2 regions of the Lysinibacillus sp. FSL R5-0849 genome follow, and region 1 is predicted to be linked to the other one. Evidence: riboswitches for the same ligand, from Rfam matches in the RefSeq annotation. Region 1 holds a riboswitch; the other holds the start of a gene.
The links. Region 1 has a riboswitch for FMN ahead of MKY80_RS05915 (ECF transporter S component). Riboswitches for the same ligand answer to the same signal wherever they lie in the genome.

Region 1 (9,211 bases):
TAGCTCTAAAACAATATCCCGACGACAATTCTCTCCTAAATCTGTCGGAGCTAAGTCAAAATAACCTCCGCTGTCATTTAGCTCAAGTGTCGGATGCCCCTTTTCATCCAGCTTAAAAAGGAAAAATTCTGGCTCTGGGCCCAAGTTAAAGGAAGTGAAACCTAACTCCTCCATTTCCTTTAAAACGCGCTTTAAATTGGAGCGTGGGTCTCCTTCAAATGGTGACCCATCTGGCCTTGCAATATCGCATATAAGGCGTGCCACCTTACCTTTTTCAGCTGTCCAAGGAAAAATGACAAATGTATTGAAATCTGGTCTCAAGTACATATCAGATTCCTCTATACGTACAAAGCCTTCAATCGAAGAGCCATCAAACATAACCTTATTGTCTAAAGCTTTTTCTAATTGACTCACAGGTACTTCTACATTTTTAATCGTTCCTAATATATCAGTAAATTGTAGGCGAATAAACTTCACATTTTCTTCCTTTACTCGGCGTATAATACCTTCTTTTGTATAATGTTTCATTTTCCACCACTCCAATGTAAATTTAGTTAACACATTTTTTATAACTGCTTTTAAAATACATCATTTTATTGTTATTAGCAATATGTACGTAAGGTTTTATAACATCGTTTTTTTAGAATATATTTATCTTGAATTTCGATACATAAAAAAAGGCGTACCCATTTACTAAATGGATACACCTTATATATATTTTTAAAATTGAAATAGCATATTAACGAATACTACGAGTATGACAGCAGGTACTATGATTAACATTAACATCCTGTAAATCGCATAATACCCCTGCCCCATCTGGCTTCCCATTAGCAGTTCTCTTTTCACAAATTCCTTATCCACTACATATGCAATAAAAATCGCAATGAACAAGTTCCCCAATGGCAGCATTAAGTTTGATACTAAAAAGTCAGTTGCATCAAAAATATTCTTTCCAAAAATCGATACATCCGCTAGCAGGCTAGAGGAAAGGGATGCTGGGATGGCCGCAAGAAAGACGACTACACCAAGACATGAAGTCCATACCAGACGAGACTTCTGACTATTTTCCATAAATGCCGCAACAATAATTTCGTATAAACTAAATGAGGACGTTAATGTGGCAAATAAGAATAATAATAAAAACATCGCTAAAAATACTTCCCCAAATGGCATTTGGCTAAACGCTGTCGGTAGTACCATAAATAACAAACCCGGCCCAGCTGCCGGCTCTAAATCAAAAGCAAAAACAACCGGGAAAATAGCTAGTCCAGCTAAAAATGAAACAAGTACCGTTAGCATAACGACAGAGCCCGCTGAATTCGGTAAACTCACATCTTTTTTGAGGTAGGAACTATATGTAACAAGACAAGAAAATCCAACGGCTAACCCAAAGAATGATTGTCCTAAAGCTTCTAATAAGGCTTTTCCGGTAATATTTGAAAAATCAGGCCATAAAAAGAATTTTACCCCTTCCATGGCGCCATCTAATGTGACAGCACGTATCACTAGGACAATGAACATAATAAAGAGCAATGGCATCATCCATTTATTCGCCTTTTCAATACCATTTTGGACACCTAACGAAATAACAAGTACGTTTGCTAATGTAAACAAAGCCAAACCTACAATTGTAATCCAAGGTGTACCAATTATCTTTCCAAATAGTTCTCCAGGATCAATAGCCGGATCAATGACAGCACCCGCTACGCCTAGCCCACTATAAATAAAAATCCAGCCACCGACAACGCTATAAAATGTTAGTAATAAAAAACATCCGAGAACACCCATGCGACCAATCCATGCCCATCCCTTTTTCATAGGAACAATTTTTTTATAGGCAGTGATTGCCTCTGACTGTGTACCTCGTCCTAAAATATATTCAGATAATAGCATCGGGAGCCCAATTAACAATGTAAACAATACAAAGATTAAGAAAAATGCGCCTCCGCCACTTTGTCCGGTTACATACGGGAGCTTCCAAATCGCTCCTAGTCCAATTGCAGCACCTGCTGATGCTAAAATAAATCCTAACTTACTAGACCACTGTCCTTTTTTTCCGCTCATCTCTTCAAACTCCTCAAACTTTCTAAACTCTTCTCTAATTTTACATGAAAATATAGCTTTCGACTAGGTATTACTAAAAAAGAACTAGTTATACTTGGACAACCCATTACCTTTTTCTATTTTTTCTACATTTCGCCATAAAAAAGCCTCGAGTTCATCCCTCGAGGCTTAGTGCAATTTATTTTGTTATATACATAGAACGCTGGCGGTCAATCCATTTACGCATTGTCGTAAATAATAACGCCATAATACCCGTTAATAAAATCCCTTTGACAATATTAAATGGTAAAATACCAGCGATAATCATTTTATAAAGTGAGTCACCTACAACAGGCTCCATTCCTAAGAAGTAAGTGTACATTGGTAAAAATACAGCATAGTTTAAAACACTCATTCCTACTGCCATCACAACTGTTCCCATTGCTAAACCTCCAACAAGACCAGCGATTGTTTTAAAGCGATTAAAAATAAAGCTTACTGGCAAGATGAATAAAATACCTGTTACAAAATTGGCCATATGCCCTACCGGAACGCCTGTTGGAGTGCCTGAGAAAATCCAATCCAACACATTTTTAAACAATTCTACTAAAATACCAGCTACAGGTCCCATTGTGATTGCTGCAAGCAAGGCAGGCATATCACTGAAGTCCACTTCCAAAAATGCTGGGAATGGCGGAATTGGGAAATTAAAAAGCATTAATAAAAATGAAATACTGCTCAGCATGCCAATCGTAATATACGATTGAAGTTTGACATTTTTCTTCATAGAAAACTCTCTCCTCTTTGCTGATTCAATCTCGCAAGAAGAAAGGTGACGATCTTTCAATTGTTTCATGAAAAAACCCTTATGCGTTTAATAAAGCATAAGGGAGAAAGGCATAACGAATAAGCGTCCTCATCAACTAATTTTTGAGCACAGTTTAATAAAACATACAAAAAAAGCGCTCGGTCATAGTTCATTTCATGACAATGAATGACGATCGTACCTTCATCTTCTCCCATCCAGACTTTAACTGTCGGCCTTGGAATTTCACCAAGTCAGCCATGCGAAAATTCGCACAGGTCGCGGGCTGAAGAGTTTAACATAAATCAAGCGAGCTAATGAATATATTCACTAGCGATTTATGACTCTATTACCGCCGGTCGGGATTTTCACCCTGCCCCGAAGATGAATCATATTATTTTATTCTACAGCTTTACTATAATGAATTACGAAGTAAAAGTAAATAGTTCTGCTCAAAAAATCCGATTAAATTGCTATGTTTTATAAATAGAAAAGGCACTCCCGCCATACAGGAATGCCTCTCTTGTTTTTTTCTTCCTTCGACTATGGTAAAAATTGTTTATTTGGTCCCACTGGCTTTGGTAAATAACCCTTTAAATCAAAGCCTTCCCAGCCTTCTTGCACAACATTATCTAAAAGGAGCTGTTGATTAAAGCTAGCAGCAGTTAACATCATGGCCTCAATTAATTGAGTAGCTCGTATTGGTTCCATAGATGTTAAATCAAGCGGAATATCAAAAGTAACAACGACACCTTCCGCTTGTTCAGTGACTGTGTATGTTACATTTTCAGGCACTACGGATGTATAGACATCATCATTTTTATTTTTCATCAGTGTAAGTGCCTCTGTGACTGTCTCAAAAGATTGACGGAAATCTGGTGATAAATATTCTGCACCATTGGAATCATGGTACAAGTAATAATTATAGTGCTTTGCATTCGTTAAGGACATTCCTTGACTTGGCTCACCTTCTTGAGAAAACTCATACGGGGTTCCATCTTCATTTTGGATTTCCACTTCGGTGTATTCAGAGTCCGAGAATGTGTCTTCCATTGTGCCTTTATATTCATTTACTGCAGCAGAGGCAACATCATAGTCATTCCCCTTTGGCAAGACATGGATAAGCTTATCATCCTTTTCCTTCAGCTCACCTTTATAAGGATGATACTCTGTAAACCCTTTGGCCTCCTCGTCAATTTGAGGAGCATACTTTTCATATATCCGTAAGGTAGAAGGCTTCTCTTCTCCAAAATCCGTAGCCACACGTTCATTTGGAATCACATACGTCATAGGAACACTTTCCGCATCACGCCCTGCCAAACCAATACGGAATACGACAGCATCTTTTACATCCTCCTCATAGACAGATGTACGTAAAGATAAAATGCGCTCATGTTCCGCAACAATACTTTTGGAATCCAGCATTTCATCCTGCGTGGCCGCTTCCTTTGCTGCTGAATCCTCTTGCATCGTCGAAAACTGAGCCGTTTCAGGCATACTCGCTTGATCTTTTTGCTCACCTTGATTGTTCTTCAATATTGTACCAACTAGTATTGTTAGCACAAAGACTGCGGCTACACTCATATAAATCTGCATATTACGTACTTTTGATTTCGTCGCAGGCTTTTGAATGATAGCACCTTCCTGTTGAGATGGTTCATCTTCTATAGGTTCTTGCATAGCTTCTTGAAGGTGGATATTATCTTGCAAGCGAGCATCTGCCATTAACCGATTTAATATATCTTCTTTCGAACGGTGGTCAGAAAGCTTAGGGGCATTGTTCAGTACATGTTCAAGCTGCTCATCATCAAATGCCTTATGTGTCATTGCCGTTTCGCCTCCTGTTCTCTGATCGGCTGTAGGTGTTGCCTTAAAAATTTAATGGCTCGATGCTGGGTTGTTTTTACCTTCGCTTCTGTCCAATCAAGTATTTGCGCCGTTTCTGCAATCGATAAATCCTGGAAATAGCGCATAATAATGACCATTTTTTGATCGCCAGTACAGTTTTCTAATGCTGACTCTACTTGCATAAATTCATCACTGGCCTGTAGCATTTCCTCCGGTGATGGTGTGTTTGAATGGAGCTGTTCCGTTTCCCAGTCAAAGAAATCAAGCGAATGCTTCTGACGCACTGCTTGCTTTCTAAAATGATCAATCGCAACATTTTTGGCTATTGCAAAAAGCCATGTTTTCTCACTACTATTGCCTGCAAATTGATCGTATGAGCGCAATACTCTTACATAAACTTCATGCGCTAAATCTTCAGCAAGTGTACGGTTTTTTACTAGATAGATTAGAAACTGGAACACGTCTTGATGATAGGCATCGTATAGTCGATGGAACACGGAGTCATTCAATGCACTCCACCCCCGTTCTATATTATTTGTCGTCTTACATTCACAGAAGTTACAGTCAATTAATAACAAACCATGTTATTAATCGAACGGTAAATAAAATGTGAAGGTAGTACCTTCCTTAAGCACACTATCTACCATAATATTTCCTGAGTGTGCCTTTATAATATTTCGTGCAATGGCTAAGCCAAGTCCCGTACCACCCTTAGATCGAGTACGTGCCTTATCTGCTTTATAAAAGCGTTCAAAGACATAAGGTAAATCATCTTGAGGAATACCATGTCCTGTATCTTGAACAGAAATTTTAGCGAATGTTGGCTCCTGCTCCACTTTTACTGTGACAGATCCCTCTTCCGTATGTCTTAGTGCATTGTCGACTAAATTTGTGAGTACTTGCTCGATGCGATCCTCATCTATATTAATCATCGCATCGTCATTAAATTCACTATCAAATAGTAGACGAATATGCTTTTCTTTTGCAACCTGTGCAAATTTTTGGGTAATACGTTCGAATGTAGAATTAATTGGCAATTCATCTTTATAGAGTGTCATATGCCCTGATTCCATGCGTGCTAAATCTAATAAATCCGTGACAAGGCGACCCATTCGTTTGGATTCATCATAAATAATTTTTGTTATTTCATTACGTTCTTCCTGATCTTGAATAAAATCATCATCCATCAATGCTTCAGAATAGCCTTGAAGCATGGCGATTGGCGTCCGCAATTCATGAGAGACGTTCGCAATAAAATCGGATCGAAGTTTTTCTAAGCGGTGTTGTTCAGTCATATCACGAATAACAGCGACTGCACCACGAATGTTTTCTCCACTATAAAGAGGACTAATTGTAAACGTATAGTAATTACCATCCATTTCAATTTCCTCTTCTAGCTTATCCTCAAACATGAGTACATGATCCAGCATATGATACAGCTCTGGCGGTATTGGCTTCGCACTTTGTGAGCCTTTGTTTACAAACCATTTTTGCATCAGACGTTCCGCTGGTGGATTACTTAATAATATTGTACGGTCGCGATTAAATGTAATCACTGCATCTGTCATAGATGTCAAAATATTGGATAGCTGTTCATTCTCTTGATTGATGACCTCTAAATTATGCTTTAATTGACGACCCATTTGATTGAAAGCAACTGCAAGCTGTCCAATTTCATCATTTTGAGTCGTAGGCATTTTCGCTTCAAAATTCCCTTTTGCAATTTCAAATGCCAGCTCACGCATTTTTCTAAGTGGAGAAGTAATACGTGAAGACAAGAAGAACGCAAAAAATGTAGTCAAAACAAATGCTATGAAAGCTGCCAAAAAGACAATTTTCGTCGTTTCCTTGGACGTTTTATGTAGGGCATCGGGGCTTTGATAGATGAAAACTGCTCCATGTACAGCATTCTCTACATTTAATGGGAAACCAAGTACAACGTAAGATTCCATTTTCTCTTGATCTGTAGAGGAGGGCATCATCATTTCTTTAGTAATTGGTTCATCTGATTGAAAAACCTCACGGAAAGATTTATTTGCCAAAATAGTATCTTGAATTTCCTTTTTATTGAGTCCCTCTTGCATGGCAAAGGATACCTCTACATGGCTGATTGCGATTAGTGCGTTGGTGCCTTTAGGTAAAATATCTTTTAATAATTCCGAAGTCGATTCAGCTGTTTCATTGTCATCCACTATACTTGCCACAGTGGCAGCGGTTTGACGTAAAGATATTTCCGCTTGCTGCATATGGTAGTTTTGAAGAAATTCAAGCATTAATACCGTGAAAACAAATAATACAAATGAAACGAGAAGCAATATGGTTACCCATAGCTTCCCGACAACACTATTCCATATTCTATTCATTGACAACCTCAAATTTGTAACCAACGCCCCAAACCGTCACGATCATTTTAGCAGCGTTTTCAGAAACACGGTTGAGCTTTTCACGTAAACGTTTTACGTGTGTGTCAACTGTACGTAAATCACCAAAGAAATCGTAATGCCAAACCTCTTTTAGTAGTTGTTCACGGTCAAATACTTTGTCTGGCGATTTCGCTAAGAAGTAAAGTAATTCATACTCTTTTGGTGTTAAATTCACCTCAATGCCCTCTGCCGTTACACGGTGTGCATCATGATCGATCATCAAATGCTGGAACACCACTAAATCTTTTGAAGAGGATGCATTTGTCGTTGGTGAGAATGCCTGTGAACGACGTAAAATGGCCTTCACACGTAACACTACCTCACGAGGACTAAATGGTTTTACAATATAATCATCTGCTCCTAGCTCGAAGCCTTGAACACGATTAGCTTCCTCGCCTTTAGCAGTTAATAAAATAATAGGAGTTGCAGCGCGTTCACGAATTTCTGCACACACTTCTAGCCCATCTTTTTCAGGCATCATAATATCAAGTAAAATACAGTGATATTCTTTTTCTAAAGATTTTTCGATCGCTTGTTCACCATTTTCTGCCTCGTCAACAAGGTATCCTTCTCGCTCCAGATACATTTTTAATAAGCGGCGAATTCGATCCTCGTCATCTACTACTAATACTGAAATATTTTCTGACACTTTCACGATCCCTCTCTTCCAATCTTTCTCTAACTTCTATTGTACATGGTGTGACACATATTGAAAAGAAAAGAAAGCCTCTTCGCTAGAGCGAAAAGGCTTGTTGTTTCACAGGTTATGCGTAGGAGTGTAAACCTGCAAGAATTAAGTTAACAGCAATTAGGTTAAATAATATAATACCAAAACCAATTAATGCTAACCAAGCAGATTTTTGACCTTCCCAGCCTTTTGATAAACGTAAATGTAGGAATGCCGCATAGAATAACCATGTAATAAGAGCCCATACTTCCTTAGGATCCCATCCCCAGAAGCGACTCCAAGCAATTTGCGCCCAAATCATCGCAAAGATTAAAGCACCTAGGGAGAATACAGGGAAACCAATTAGCACTGAACGATAACCAATTTCATCAAGTAATTGTAAATTAACACGCTTCACAAGTGGTTGGAAAATAGCACTTATTCGACGACGTGCAATTAAGCGAATTAATAAATACAATACTGACCCTACTAATAATGACCAAAAGACAGTTGTTAATTTCTTCGCATTAATTAATGCTGGCATTTCTACTATTGGTGACATGCCATGCTCTTCAACCGCCTCATACTCATTCATACCGAAAACTGGTGGTAAATTGTAAATGATTTTACGCGTAGTTCCTTCTTTATCCACATAATTGTAGCTAGATTCATAATCCATTGCACTGAATGTAGATGTCACAGCGACAAACCCAACAACTACTACAAGACAGTACATAACGGCTTCTAACCAAAATCGTTGTTTAGAAGGCTTCGTTAAATCTACAACCTTTAATAAGTAAATAAGTCCAGCCACAGCACTGATCGCTAAAATAGATTGCCCTAATGCCGCTGTAATCACGTGAATTGTTAACCAATGGCTTTGTAATGAGGGCACTAATGGACTTACTTCTTTCGGGAACATTGAAGCATAAGCGATAATTAAAAGTGCTACTGGTAATGCTACCAATCCAAGTGCAGATAAACGATAAATAAAGTAAATTAAAATAAACGCACCAACAATGAACATACCAAAGGCAGTTGTAAATTCAAACATATTACTTACTGGCGCATGTCCAGTATAAATCCATCGTGTAATAAAGTAGGCAAGCTGTGATACAAATCCAATAATTGTTACCACAATGGCAAGCTTACCCCATTTACCAGTGTTTTTACCTGTAGCATTCGCTTGTTTAATGGAACCACCAAATAATAACGTCGCAACTAAATAAGCAATAAAAGCTACAAATAACAGGTTTCCACTTATGTCAATCAAACTCATAAGGTGTTGTCACCTTCCTTTTCTTTAATGCCACCATCAGTGGACTCTTCGTCAGCCTCTTCTTTCTCTAACTGATCTTTGTATGAAGGCAATGCAGCAAATGCTGTAACAGCATCTAAATCCTTTTTCATGCTGAACATATT
Region 2 (9,211 bases), 300 kb from region 1:
AAATGCAGATGGGTGAGCCTTCCTGCATCAATAACCCCGAAAAGCTGGAACAGGTAATGAAGATATATGCCAGCAAATCAGATTGGTTTTCACAGCAAGGTGGCTATGATGTCGAGGCAAAAATAAATAGTATGTTAAATGGAATGGGCTTTGGTAGCATCCCGACAAACACTCTTATCGAATCATTAAGTGGTGGACAGAAAACTAGACTGGCACTTGCTAAAATTTTACTAGAGCAGCCGGATTTATTGCTGTTAGATGAACCGACTAACCATTTGGATTTTGCGACTTTAAACTGGCTTGAAAGCTATTTACGTGGCTATCAGGGTGCTATTATTGTTATTTCGCACGATCGTTATTTTTTAGATGCCCTTGTCAATGAAATTTATGAGATTGAACGCACCCATGGAACAACATACAGCGGTAACTATTCTAAGTATGTGGAAAGCAAGGTGAAAAATCGCGAATTAATGGAAAAGAAATATACGATGCAACAGCAGCAAATCGCCAAAATGGAGGATTATATTGAGCGGAATATTACGATGGCTACTTCCTCGAAAAGCGCTAAGAACAAAAGGAAGCAGCTCGAACGAATAGATCGTCTTGAAAAGCCTCAGAAGGATCTAAAACACGCACAAATGACATTTGCTACAGATAAGAGATCTCATAAAGAAGTGTTGAAGGTAAAAGATGTAGTGCTCTCCTATCAGCTAGAAGATAGCAAGAAAATATTATTGCAAGATATTGAGTTTTCCTTGGATAGAGGAGATCGGGTCGCATTAGTAGGTCCAAATGGTGTTGGGAAATCAACGCTTTTGAAGGCGTTATTACATGAATTGTCTCCGGACCGTGGCGTTATCGCATGGGGAAATGGTGTGACAATCGGCTATTATGATCAAGAGCAAGAGACATTACATCCTAATAATACGGTATTACAAGAGGTTTGGAGTACTTTCCCTTCGATGGAAGAGGCAAGAATACGGTCAGTACTCGGTAATTTTTTATTTACGAAAGAGGATGTTTTTAAAAAGATAGCCTCCCTTAGCGGCGGGGAAAAAGCGCGTGTAGCGTTAGCAAAGCTTATTTTGCAAAAAGCCAATGTGCTTATTATGGATGAGCCGACCAATCATCTTGATTTATTTAGCAAGGAAGTTTTGGAGGAGGCGCTATTGCAATTTGACGGCACCTTATTATGCATTTCTCATGATCGTTATTTCCTTAATAAGCTAGCAAATAAATTGCTTGAATTATCACCAACTGGGATGACGGCCTTTTCGGGAAATTATGATGATTATGTTCAAAAAATAAGCCATTAAAGGATTTAGGGGCTACCTCTATAGCAAGAGGTGGCCCCTTTTTTAAAAATTACAGACAGAAGTATAGATAATATAATTAAATAGTGTTATCGTAAGAACTAGCTAAATAAAATGATCCTTCGGGGTAGGGTGAAATTCCCAATCGGCGGTGATGAAGTAATTCAAAGTCCGTGAGCGCAAGCTGATTTGGTGCAAATCCAAAACCGACAGTAACAGTCTGGATGGGAGAAGGGTATAAGTGCGAGCTTTTTAAATTCAATGTAATTTAGAAGGTCTATTTGACTATGCATTTATGACACGACTTCCCGCAAGTATGTTGGGAAGTTTTTTTATTTAGCCAATCAATTGAATAGAAGATGTTCTTCGGGGTAGGGTGAAATTCCCAATCGGCGGTGATGAAGCAATTCAAAGTCCGTGAGCGCAAGCTGATTTGGTGCAAATCCAAAACCGACAGTGATAGTCTGGATGGGAGAAGAACAAATAAGATACTAGTCTATGGAAAAAATGTATATCCAAATAGGCTTATTTATTGATGTCTTATACTCCCAAAACCCCTTTGTCAAAGGGGTTTTTCTTTTTATATGAGCTTTAAGAAGGGAGACGGATAGAAGCTCAAGAGTGGTGGATAGAAACCAAAAAGTGACGGATAGAAGCTCAAGAGTGACGGATAGAAACCCAAAAGCCACGGATAGAAGCTACGTAAGATCAGTGTGAAAGCAGGTGAAGAAATGTTTACAGGTATTGTGGAGGATATTGGCACTATTAAAGCCTTGCAAATCAATAAGAACAGTATGAAAATTACGGTTCAATCATCGAAAGTTGCTGAAGATGTGGGGTTAGGGGATAGTATAGCGGTCAATGGTGTTTGTTTAACGGTTACTCATTTTACGAATCGAGAGCTTACGATGGATGTTATGCCTGAAACCGTCAAAGCTACAAATTTACATCAGCTGACAATAGGGGATCCGGTTAATTTGGAGCGTGCGATGCCTGCTAATGGGCGATTTGGGGGTCACTTTGTTGCTGGTCATGTCGATGGTGTTGGGAAGATTTTACGAAAACGTCCGGTGGCCAACGCGGTTTATATTGATATCGAATTGTCTGAGGAACTAACAAGTTTCTGTATTCCGAAGGGCTCCGTAACGATTGATGGCACAAGCTTAACAATCTTTCATGTTGAAACGAAGCAGGTCACGATTTCACTGATTCCTCATACTTACAAGGAAACGATTTTAGGTATGAAAAAAGTAGGCGCTTTCGTCAATATTGAAACAGATTTAGTCGGTAAATATATTTTAAACGAATTGAAAAATGAGCAAGGCAAGTCAATGATTACAAGAGATTATTTAGCACGACATGGTTTTTAAAATCACATAATGAGGAGATGAAAAATAGTGCTACATGCAATTGAAGATGCCATAGAGGATTTAAAGCAAGGGAAAATAATCATCGTAGTGGATGATGAGGATCGGGAAAATGAGGGGGATCTTCTAGCGCTTGCTGAATTTATTACTCCGGAAACGATCAACTTTATGGCGACTTATGGAAAAGGTCTAATTTGTACGCCGATTTCGCAGAAGCTAGCACATCAGTTAGATCTGCACCCAATGGTTCAGCACAATACGGATAACCATCAAACAGCATTTACCGTAAGTATCGATCATATGGACACAACAACGGGGATTAGTGCCTTTGAGCGGGCATTCACCATACAAAAGATGTTGGGATCTCAGGCGAAAAAAACTGATTTTCGTCGACCAGGACACATTTTTCCACTAATCGCAAAGGATAATGGTGTCTTAGAGCGAAGGGGCCATACGGAGGCGAGCATTGATTTAGCTAAGCTTTGTCACAGTATTCCTGCTGGAGTGATTTGTGAAATTATGGGGGACGATGGTCACATGATGCGCTTTGATGAATTGACAAAGTATGCAGCACATCATGGATTAAAAATGATTTCCATTGAGGCGTTAGCCGCTTATCGCAGTCAATCATTTACAACAAACTAATAACGAGGGAGATTTTAAAAAATGGGTCAAACATTTGAAGCACAATTAATTGGGACGGATTTAAAAATTGCGGTAGTCGTAGGTCGATTCAATGAGTTTATTACAAGCAAATTATTAGATGGTGCAATGGATGGATTAAAAAGACACGGTGTAGATGAAGCATCCATTGATGTTGCATGGGTGCCAGGAGCTTTTGAAGTGCCTTTTATTGCGAAACAATTAGCAGAGACAAAGAAATATGATGCCATTATTGGTTTAGGGACTGTTATTCGTGGTTCTACAACACATTATGATTATGTGTGTAATGAGTCGGCAAAAGGAATTGCGAATGTATCCTTAACGACCAATGTACCAGTTATTTTCGGTATTGTTACAACAGAAAATATTGAACAGGCGATTGAGCGTGCGGGAACGAAATCAGGTAATAAAGGCTATGATTCCGCGATATCGGCAATTGAGATGGCTAATCTACAAAAAATGATTGGCTAAGAACATTCTGAATAGGTTATCACAGTATTTGTTTCTTGAATAATTTTTATGTCCATGGGAAAAATATGCCTAAGTATATTTATTACATGTCGTAGTTTTCATAAATGTACTAAATTTGAGCAGGCTCAGTAGGAGATGAGAAGTATTTCAATGGAACAAATGATGAATTTGAAAATGTTGAAATCACTATTTCAACGCTCTGCTGATATAATATTCCAACAGTATAAATTTCAGCAACATACAGTCCATATGATAACCTGTGATGCTATGATAGACGAAGAACTCCTTCAAACGGTTGTGGTCGAACGTGTTCAATCCTTATTTAACTGTGGTTCTGATGAAACGTTAGAGGAGCTAATTGAACAGCATCTTCATGTGCCCTATTTACAAAAGGTCACTAAGAAAGAGGATATGATTACAAGAGTCTACAAAGGCCATGTCTTATTATATTTTGAGGAAGATCATTTGATTTATTCCAGTGATATTTCAAATAGACCTAATCGTGAGCCGGGGGAAACAACGCTTGAGTTAGTTGTAAAAGGACCAAGAGATGATTTTATTGAAGATGTATTTATTAATATAGCTTTATTACGAAAACGTTTACCTACGAATTCATTTAGTGTAGAAACATTAGAAATCGGTCAACGCTCTAAAACAACGGTAGCCGTTTTATATATGGAAGACATTGTGAATTTAAATATGCTAGAACAAATCCGATTACAATTACAAAAAATTGATACAGATATTGTCGTCAATGGTGATTTACTGATGGAGGCAATTGAACAGACGGCTAAAGTTCTACCTAGACATGATTATACGGGAAGACCAGATTTTGCTCTTCAAGCATTAATGAGAGGAAGAATACTAATAATGATCGATGGCGTTTCCTATGCCATGATTATTCCCGCCAATATTATGCTGCTCTTTAAAACATCTGAGGACAATGAATATCCGGTCATTGTCAGTTCAATGGAACGGGTGCTCCGAATTTTTGGGATACTGATTAGTATGTTACTTCCTGGTTTTTGGCTAGCCGTAACGACGTATCATCAAGAGCAGCTCCCCTATCTTCTACTTGCGACAGTGGTTGAATCAAGAACGGGGTTACCGTTTCCAACGATACTTGAAATCATGATGATGCTATTTATGTTTGAAATGTTCCGCGAGGCCAACTTACGCTTGCCTAGTGCCATCAGTGGCTCGATCAGTGTTGTTGGAGGGTTAATCATTGGAGATGCTGCGATTAAAGCTGGCGTGACAAGCCCTTCGATGATTGTTATCATTGCGATTTCAAGCATTGCTGCATTTACACTCGTCAATCAAGCCTTTGTAACAGCAATGAGTATTTTTCGATTAATTATCATTTTATTTTCAGCCTTTTTGGGTCTGTTTGGATTTTTTATTTCGGTCTTTTTCATTATTATCTATGCAGCAAATATGCGTGTACTCGGTGTGCCCTATATTAATTTTAATGCAGATTTTGAACAGGGTAATATTGGAAAATCCTTACTGCGTTTATCGCCGAAGGGCTATAGTCTAAGACCGTCCTTCCTAAAACCACAGGACCGGACACGAACGGCAAATATTAAATCAAAAAAAGATCAGGGGGTATGACCGTTACCTGACATCAGACTATAGACAAGCTCAAAAAAATTGGAGTTTGCCTATAGTCTTTTTTTATAATTAATTCCACTACGGGAGATGAGCTGTTTCTAATCCACTTTTAAGAACTCCGTAGTGCTGAACGACTATTTCTCCGCATATGAAAGAGAAAGAATAACAAAAACCATTGAGAGTCATTATCTTCTCAATGGTTTTTGTCTAAAGCTCTCTACATTTTGTAGCTATTTGAAAGGAATATGGACGATGGCAGTCGTTTCAAGATGTTTCGATGATTCAATCGAAATATCTCCATGATATTTATGGACGATTTCTTTCACAATAAATAGTCCTTGCCCTCGAATTTTCCCATTTTCATGCTTCTTCGTAGAGAATCCTTGTTTAAAGATTTGGTTTGCGTCTACAATATTCGGTCCTGTATTCGTAATTTTAAATTCATATTGTCCTTCATCAGCTTGACAACAAATCATAATTTTACGTTGCCCCTCAGGCAATTCATTCGCAGCATCAATCGCATTGTCAATTAAGTTCGATAGAATCTTGATTAAATCGGTCGTTTTAATTTTATTAAAATCGCCCTGAGAGATGGTGAAATCCATATCAATATTATGATTCTGTGCTGTTAGCTTTTTCGTTTGTAATAATATGGATAAACCTGGATGGTCAATATTTAATTTTAATGATTTAATCGCTTGTACTTCTTTCGACAGTGATGCTAAATATTGTTTTGCTTGATCCGTTTTTTCTAATTGTAAAAGGCCATGTAAAACTTGGATATGGTTCGTGAAATCATGACGTAACGATGACACCGAAGTAATCAATGTTTTGATTTCTGCTTGGTAAGTGTCTTCTGTGGCGCCTACTTCCTTCGCTACCTCTTTTTGGTACCATCTTTGTAAAAATAAAAAAGAACCAGCAACAATTAAAATAAATACACCATTGAAAATAAAAATAAATAGGTTATCTTCAATCACTTTGCCTTTAATACCATTCAATGTATCTGCACTTATATCAATGCCTAGGTAACCGATTATTTGGCCTGTATCATCTTTAATTGGCGCACCAACAGATAAATAAGAACCATGGACTGAATCATGGATTACCTCTGTGACATAGGTTTCACCATGATAGGCTTTTTCTACTTGTTTAGCTGGAACAGTACAAACCTCACCTATTTCAAATCCTTTTTTTAGTTCACTTGGCAGACCCATCACCATTGCTTTTGATACTTTTGGATTATCCACCTGCAATGTATAAACAAATAATGCACCTAGCTTTACCCTTGCATCATTTAAGTAACTTCTTACTTCCCAATAATAATCATTTTTTTGCGGATTATTCAAAAATTGCTGATAAGCAATTGTATCGATGGAAGCAGCAATGGAATTAGCAGCCTCTAGACTTTGATTAGCAATTGATTCTTCAACGGTCTTTTTAATTTTTACATAGGATGTAATGATGTTTAAACTTGTAAACAAACATAATAAAATGGTGGATAGAATTAATATAAGCTTTATTTTTCGATTTTTCATATTACTCGGGACTTCCTCATCTATTAATATTCTAGAATATTAATTAACTCTATTTTTTGTTTGTAAACCAAACAATGCTTGTTTATCCTACATAAATTAAAACACAAAATCAATATGACTTTAAAATTACACACCGTAAACACTAGTTTAATAATCCTTTACAAGAAAGTAAACTAAAAAGGTGAAACAGCATATTTTAAGTCTCATTTCCTATACTCATGGAAAATTCAAAAAGTTTCTAAAACAAAGGTCACATAAAAAATGAGTGGGTCCCAGTCATATATAATCTTTTCACTCCTATTTGTAGTTAAAGTACTTTATATAAAAGTTAAAAGGAACGAGGATCGGCGACTCCTGCAGAAATCGACAGTTCATTTATTTCCATGTGAAAATAGGGAGCTTTTTTCTATTTGTAAGACATACATTACAAAGAATAAAGTGATAAAATGAAGGGGATGAAAAAATTGGAAAAGGATCTCCTGAAATTATTAAAAGAGGGAGGACTTATTTTATATGCAAGACATGGGACTGCAACAGTTGGTGTAGATCAAGTAAATGGTCTATTTCAAAGTTGTCAGTATCAAAGAAATTTATCCGAACAAGGCCGTCATGAGGCTGTATATTATGGCCAAATGTTGCGTTATTGGCAAATTCCCATCCTTGCGCCTATCAATGCAAGTCCTTTTTGTCGAACGATTGAAACAGCTCAGTTGGCTTTTCCGAATGTTCAGGTACAAATAGACCCTTTTTTGTTTGAGATTTTTATGTTAGATGGAAATCTTTCGACTGTTCAACAAAATTCAATTTTAATGGCTTTTCAATCTATGTTGGAAATGAAACCACCAGAGGGAATCAATAGAGTCATAATTGGTCATAGTTTTCCGAAAAATGTGGGACTAGGGGTCATCCCGAATATGGGCACGGTTATTATAAAACCCAAAGGCTTAGGTCAAGGATATGAAATTTTGGGGAAACTGACATTAGAAGATTTAGCAAAATTAGATTCCATTTGAGATGAGGGAAACGATGAATATTAAAACAGTTTCACAATGTACATTAGAGGAAGTATTACGGGCGTGGAACAAAGGCTTTGAAGGATACATTGTGCCCATCGACATGACGGCAGAGATGTTTTTACAGCGGCTTGTTGGGGAGGGGCTGTCAGTTGAGCACTCCATTGTCGCTTTTGACGATCATGAACCAATTGGTATTGTCATGAACGGCTTTCGACACATGGGTGGCAAGAAAATAGCATGGAATGGGGGCACGGGTATTTCGCCTACTTATCGTGGGAAAGGCGTTTCACGATTATTAATGGAGGAAACTCTAGCTATCTATGAACGGGAAAATGTTGAAATTGCCACACTGGAAGCAATAAAGGAAAACTCAGTAGCAATTGCTTTGTATGAAAGATATGGCTATGTTATAACTGATCATCTTCAGTTTTTAAGTGGGGAATATGAGGCGAAGGTAGAACATACGTCAGCTATTCGGACTGAAATAATTCGCCCAGAACAATTACCTCATGTGCCGTTTTATCAGGAAGATGTTCCTTGGCAATGTAGCTGGCATAGCATTAAGCAGGGAGAAGCTAGAGTTTTCTATAATGAAGCAAATGATGTGCTCGGCTATATGTTATATAAAACAGTGTGGGGGAAACAGGGTGAGTTGGAGCGGGTCATTCTGTATCAATTGGAAGTATTAGAAGAGTATAAAGTCGATTTACTAGCACACTTCTTAGCCAGTGTGACAGCTCAGAAGGTGAATATAACCGCCGTTAATTTCCGAGCAAGCAACCCAGCAACGAGCTATTTAGTGGCAAATGGACTAAAGGTGACGACAGAGCAGGTACAGATGAAAAGCAAATCTAACCATAGTTGTCAACCTAACGAAAATCCAGTATACTAATGCGATAATGAATGGGAATAGAGGATGAAGGACATGACGTTTGAAGAAATATTACCACGCTTAAAAGCAGGAGAAAAAAGTATTCGTGCAGGCTGGGGCGGTGCTGAACTATATGTGAAGCTAGTTGGTCAAAGCCAACACGATGGAGAGACTTTGAATCCTTATTTTTTAATTAATGTACGCGGAGAAGGGTACACAATGTTCACGCCTACAGTATGTGATTTATTAGCAGAAGATTGGATTGTCGTTGAATAATAATATGAGAAGTCATCTCAATTTTGAGGTGGCTTCTTTTTGTAAGGAGACATGGTATGAAGTTTGAAGAATATAAAAATAA

Region 2: it holds a riboswitch for FMN, as region 1 does, so the genes downstream of both, ribE (riboflavin synthase) here and MKY80_RS05915 (ECF transporter S component) in region 1, are expected to answer to the same signal.

Annotation. Positions count from the first base shown of each region.
Region 1 covers NZ_CP152004.1:1,248,675-1,257,885, reverse strand. The annotation lists gene glnA (type I glutamate--ammonia ligase) at 1-528, opposite strand, end outside; gene MKY80_RS05920 (sodium-dependent transporter) at 721-2,067, opposite strand; gene MKY80_RS05915 (ECF transporter S component) at 2,246-2,833, opposite strand; FMN riboswitch at 3,054-3,241, opposite strand; gene MKY80_RS05910 (RNA polymerase subunit sigma) at 3,395-4,678, opposite strand; gene sigX (RNA polymerase sigma factor SigX) at 4,675-5,229, opposite strand; gene MKY80_RS05900 (ATP-binding protein) at 5,287-7,062, opposite strand; gene MKY80_RS05895 (response regulator transcription factor) at 7,055-7,771, opposite strand; gene ccsB (c-type cytochrome biogenesis protein CcsB) at 7,887-9,068, opposite strand; gene MKY80_RS05885 (cytochrome c biogenesis protein ResB) at 9,065-9,211, opposite strand, start outside.
Region 2 covers NZ_CP152004.1:1,545,016-1,554,226, forward strand. The annotation lists gene MKY80_RS07315 (ABC-F family ATP-binding cassette domain-containing protein) at 1-1,316, shown strand, start outside; FMN riboswitch at 1,428-1,553, shown strand; FMN riboswitch at 1,672-1,797, shown strand; gene ribE (riboflavin synthase) at 2,045-2,683, shown strand; gene ribB (3,4-dihydroxy-2-butanone-4-phosphate synthase) at 2,711-3,325, shown strand; gene ribE (6,7-dimethyl-8-ribityllumazine synthase) at 3,347-3,814, shown strand; gene MKY80_RS07335 (spore germination protein) at 3,965-5,428, shown strand; gene MKY80_RS07340 (GHKL domain-containing protein) at 5,659-6,966, opposite strand; gene MKY80_RS07345 (histidine phosphatase family protein) at 7,431-7,979, shown strand; gene MKY80_RS07350 (GNAT family N-acetyltransferase) at 7,993-8,874, shown strand; gene MKY80_RS07355 (DUF2829 domain-containing protein) at 8,908-9,129, shown strand; gene MKY80_RS07360 (3-oxoacyl-ACP reductase) at 9,186-9,211, shown strand, end outside.